Regions from separate parts of the Streptomyces sp. NPDC008121 genome, predicted to be linked through region 2. Evidence: riboswitches for the same ligand, from Rfam matches in the RefSeq annotation. Region 2 holds a riboswitch; the other holds the start of a gene.

Region 1 (2,383 bases), on a different contig from region 2:
CATAGAACGGAAATGTATGCAAAAAGCATCATCATTCGAGGATGCGCCACGCGCCGGAAGGGCCCCGGACACGCCCCGGCCGACACGCCTTAGGCCACCCGGCGGTGCGCGTACTCCGCGATCTCGCGCATCGGAGGCCGCTCCTCGGTGTCCACCGCGTACGTCCGCGGTGTGAAGCCCCCGCCGCCCGCCGTCTCGTCCCGCTCGAACTGGGTCAGCCGGGGCCGCACCAGGTGGCCGCGCGAGAGCCGCAGCTGCGCGGTCCGGTAGATCGCCGCCGCCATCCGCCCCAGCGCCTGGCCGTCCTGGTGCCGGTGCTTGCGGACGCCCACGTCGACCTGGGCGAGCGCGTCCAGGCCCACCGTGTGCAGCGCGTCGACGAGGAGGCCCAGCTCGACTCCGTACCCGACGGGGAACGGCAGCCGCTCCAGGAGCGAGCGGCGGGCCGCGTACTCGCCGCCCAGGGGCTGGACGAAACCGGCCAGCTGCGGCCAGTGCAGATTGAGCAGCGGCCGGGCCACCAGCTCCGTCACCCGGCCGCCCTGGCCGGGCTCGCCGCCCAGCGGGCGGTCGTACATCGCCTTGACGAGGTCGACGCCGGGGTCGGTGAGGAGGGGGCCGACGATCCCGGAGACGAAGTCGGCGGAGAAGTCCCGCAGGTCCGCGTCGACGAAGCAGACGACGTCACCGCGGGTCACCATCAGGGAGCGCCACAGGACCTCGCCCTTGCCGGGCACGGCGGGTATCCGCGGCAGGATCGCGTCCCGCGCCACGACCCGGGCCCCGGCCGCCGACGCGACCTCGGCCGTACGGTCACCGGAACCGGAGTCGATCACCACCAGCTCGTCGACGAGCGGGACCTCGTCCGACATCAGCTCGCGGCGGATCGTGGACACGATCGCGCCGACCGTCGCCTCCTCGTCGAGCGCGGGCAGCACGACGCTGACGGTGGTCCCCCGCTTGGCCGCGAGGATCCGGTCGAGCGGCCGCTCGGCGACGGACCAGGACCGCCGGGCCAGCCAGCGCTCCACTTCATCCAGCAACGTGATCTCCATCTCGCGGGTCGGACGACCATCTCAAGCGTCCATGCCTTCGGTTACAGTCTTGAACAACGCGGATCCCCGACGCATGTCGGGGTGCCACCCGCGTTCTACAACCGAATACCGCTCATCCAGAGGGGCAGAGGGAAACGGCCCGTTGAAGCCCCGGCAACCCTCCAGTCGGTCAGTACGCTCGCCAGCGCGAGGTCCCCGGCTAGGGAAGGTGCCAAATCCGTCTCATGGCGAAATTCGCCATGGGAAAGATGAGGAGAAAGGGCCTCCCTCCATGGCTGTACAGACTGTCGCGAACACCCAGAACTCGGTCGACCTCGGTCCCGCTTCCGGGCTTTCCTGTCGCGAATGCGGCGAAGTCTTCGCCCTCGGTCCGATCTTCGCCTGCGAGCTCTGTTTCGGCCCGCTCGAGGTCGCGTACGACCTCCCCACCGGCGACCCCGAGGCGCTCCGCAAGCGGATCGAGGCCGGCCCCGCCAACATCTGGCGCTACGCCCCGCTGCTGCCGGTCCCCGCCGACGTCGCCGACAAGCCGAACCTGAACCCGGGCTGGACCAAGCTCGTCCAGGCCGACAACCTCGCCCGCGAGCTGGGCGTCGAGCCGGGCAGGCTCTTCGTCAAGGACGACTCCGGCAACCCGACGCACTCCTTCAAGGACCGCGTCGTCGCCCAGGCCCTCGAAGCCGCCCGCGCCTTCGGCTTCACCACCCTCTCCTGCTCCTCCACCGGCAACCTCGCCGGCGCCGTGGGCGCCGCCGCCGCCCGCGCCGGCTTCCGCTCCTGCGTGTTCATCCCGCACGACCTGGAGCAGGGCAAGGTCGTCATGGCCGCCGTCTACGGCGGCGAGCTCGTCGGCATCGAGGGCAACTACGACGACGTCAACCGCTTCTGCTCCGAGCTCATCGGCGACCCGCTCGGCGAGGGCTGGGGCTTCGTCAACGTCAACCTGCGCCCGTACTACGGCGAGGGCTCGAAGACGCTCGCGTACGAGATCTGCGAGCAGCTCGGCTGGGTCCTGCCCGACCAGCTGGTGATCCCGATCGCCTCCGGCTCCCAGCTCACCAAGATCGACAAGGGTCTGCAGGAGCTGATCAAGCTCGGTCTCGTCGAGGACAAGCCGTACAAGATCTTCGGCGCCCAGGCCGAGGGCTGCTCCCCGGTCTCGACGGCCTTCAAGGCCGGCCACGACGTCGTACGGCCCCAGAAGCCGAACACCATCGCCAAGTCCCTGGCGATCGGCAACCCGGCCGACGGCCCCTACGTCCTGGACATCGCCCGGCGCACCGGCGGCGCGGTGGAGGACGTCGACGACGAGCAGGTCGTCGAGGCCA
Region 2 (2,383 bases):
TGGCCGAGGTCGCCGAGGAGGCCGGGATCACCTTCTGCTTCGCGGTGAAGTTCCACCCCGCGCTCCGCCATGTGGCCGCCGCGCGCGGCCAGCTGGGGATCCGGACGGTCTTCAACTTCCTCGGTCCGCTCACCAACCCGGCCCGGGTCAGGGCCCAGGCGACCGGTGTCGCCGACGCCCGGATGGCCCCGATCATGGCCGGCGTGCTCGCCGAGCGCGGCTCCTCCGCGCTGGTCTTCCGCGGCGACGACGGCCTCGACGAGCTGACCACCACCGCCACCTCCCGGGTGTGGGTGGTCCGCGACGGGGCGGTGCGCGAGGAGGCGTTCGACCCGAGGGACGTCGGCATCGACATCGTCCCCGTCGAGGCGCTGCGCGGCGCCGACGCCTCGTACAACGCCGACGTGGCCCGCCGGCTGCTGGCGGGCGAGACCGGTCCCGTACGGGACGCGGTGCTGCTCAACTCCGCGGCGGCGCTCACGGCGCTGGAGCCGGGCGGGGGCACCCTGGTGGAGCAACTGCGCGGCGGGATCGCGAAGGCGGCCGAGTCCCTCGACTCCGGAGCCGCCCGCAAGGCGCTGGAGCGCTGGATCACCGCCAGCAACGCCTAGAGAACATCTGCGCAACCCGCGCTGCCCCGTTCCGGAATGCGGAACGGGGTTGCGCGGACACGATCAGCTGACATACGTTCTGTGCCAGGTCATGAGTGACAGCTACGAAGCCCCGGCTTGCTGTCCGGCAACCCTCCGTCCGTGGCGGGGTGCCCCGGGTGAAGACCAGGCCGTGGACAGCAAGGTCCACGGCAAGCGCGGACCCCTCGAAGCCTTGGGGTCCTGGTCCTCAGGGAGCCTCTTGTGAGCACGCGAATGCGATAGGGCCTTTTCCGGCCCTTCTCCGCACACCCCTCTTTCTTCTCCCAGCGCTGCCGCGTATCCGCCGGCGCGGGATCTCGCCTGCCTCGTACGGGAGTTCGCCATGTCTGTCTCCACCGCTGCCGCCGACCAGTCGGTTTGTGCCCCGCTGCCCGTTCTCGGACGGGATGTCACCGTCCCGCTCGTCACCGGCGGCGAGGTGTCGTACGCCGCGCTCGACTACGCGGCCAGCGCGCCGGCCCTCCAGCGGGTGTGGGACGACGTCGCCGCCTACGCGCCGTACTACGGCAGCGTCCACCGGGGCGCCGGATACCTCTCGCAGCTCTCCACCGACCTGTTCGAGAACAGCCGGGCCACCGTCGCCGAGTTCCTCGGCTGCCGCCCGGACGACCAGGTCGTCTTCACCCGCTCCACCACCGACTCCCTCAACCTGCTCGCCCGGGCCATCCCCGCCGGCTGCGAGGTCTTCGTCTTCGAGACCGAGCACCACGCCTCGCTGCTGCCGTGGAAGGACGCCCGGGTCACCTACCTCAACGCCCCGCGCACCCCCGCCGAGGCCGTCGAGACCCTGGAGCGCGCGCTCGCCGACCGCGACCCCTACGGCCCCGCCCTCGTCTGCGTCACCGGCGCGTCCAACGTCACCGGCGAGCTGTGGCCGGTGAAGGAGCTGGCCGCCGCCGCCCACGCCCACGGCGCCCGGATCGTCCTCGACGCCGCCCAGCTCGCCCCCCACCACCCGGTCTCCGTCGCGGAGTCGGACGTGGACTGGATCGCCTTCTCCGGCCACAAGCTGTACGCCCCGTTCGGCTCGGGCGTCCTCGCCGGCCGCGCCGACTGGCTCCAGGACGCCGACCCGTACCTCGCAGGCGGCGGCGCCTCGCGGAAGGTCGCCCGCCGGACCGACGGGGGAGTGGACGTCGAGTGGCACACCACCGCCGCCCGCCACGAGGCCGGATCGCCGAACGTGATCGGCGTCTACGCCATCGCCTCCGCCTGCAAGGCGCTGACCGAGGCCGGCTTCGACACCCTCGTGGCGCGCGAGCGGCGCCTGATCGACACCGTGCGCGCGGGCCTGGCCGAGGTGCCCGAGGTCAGGGTGCTCTCGCTCTTCGGCGACGACGCCCCGCGCGTCGGCGTCCTCTCCTTCGTCGTGGAGGGCTGGAACAGCTCCCACTTCGCCGCGGCGCTCTCCGCCGAGTACGGCATCGGGGTCCGCGACGGCCTCTTCTGCGCCCACCCGCTGGTCCGCACCCTCCTCGGCGGCGACCAGCAGCAGGTGGGCGAGTGCGGCGCCCCGGAGGGCGAGCCGGGCGAGAAGTCGCTGAACGCCATCCGGGTGAGCTTCGGCGCCGGTACGCCGGACGAGCACGTGGAGCGATTCGTACGGGCCGTCAAGGAGCTGGTCCGGGACGGCGCGCAGTGGAAGTACCGCACCGAGGACGGCCGCTGCGTCCCCGACCGCGGCTGACCATCACTCGTACGGATGAAGGGGGCTCCGCTCGGGGCCCCCT

The links. Region 2 has a riboswitch for S-adenosylmethionine ahead of ACFZBD_RS19315 (aminotransferase class V-fold PLP-dependent enzyme). Riboswitches for the same ligand answer to the same signal wherever they lie in the genome.
Region 1: another riboswitch for S-adenosylmethionine. It lies ahead of thrC (threonine synthase); the one in region 2 lies ahead of ACFZBD_RS19315 (aminotransferase class V-fold PLP-dependent enzyme).

The regions. Positions count from the first base shown of each region.
Region 1 is NZ_JBIBHT010000008.1:106,125-108,507, forward strand. Features, by position in the region: gene ACFZBD_RS25530 (hypothetical protein) at 1-3, opposite strand, end outside; gene ACFZBD_RS25535 (glucosyl-3-phosphoglycerate synthase) at 90-1,043, opposite strand; SAM riboswitch class I at 1,165-1,310, shown strand; gene thrC (threonine synthase) at 1,327-2,383, shown strand, end outside.
Region 2 is NZ_JBIBHT010000005.1:382,324-384,706, reverse strand. Features, by position in the region: gene trpD (anthranilate phosphoribosyltransferase) at 1-611, shown strand, start outside; SAM riboswitch class IV at 699-815, shown strand; gene ACFZBD_RS19315 (aminotransferase class V-fold PLP-dependent enzyme) at 976-2,340, shown strand.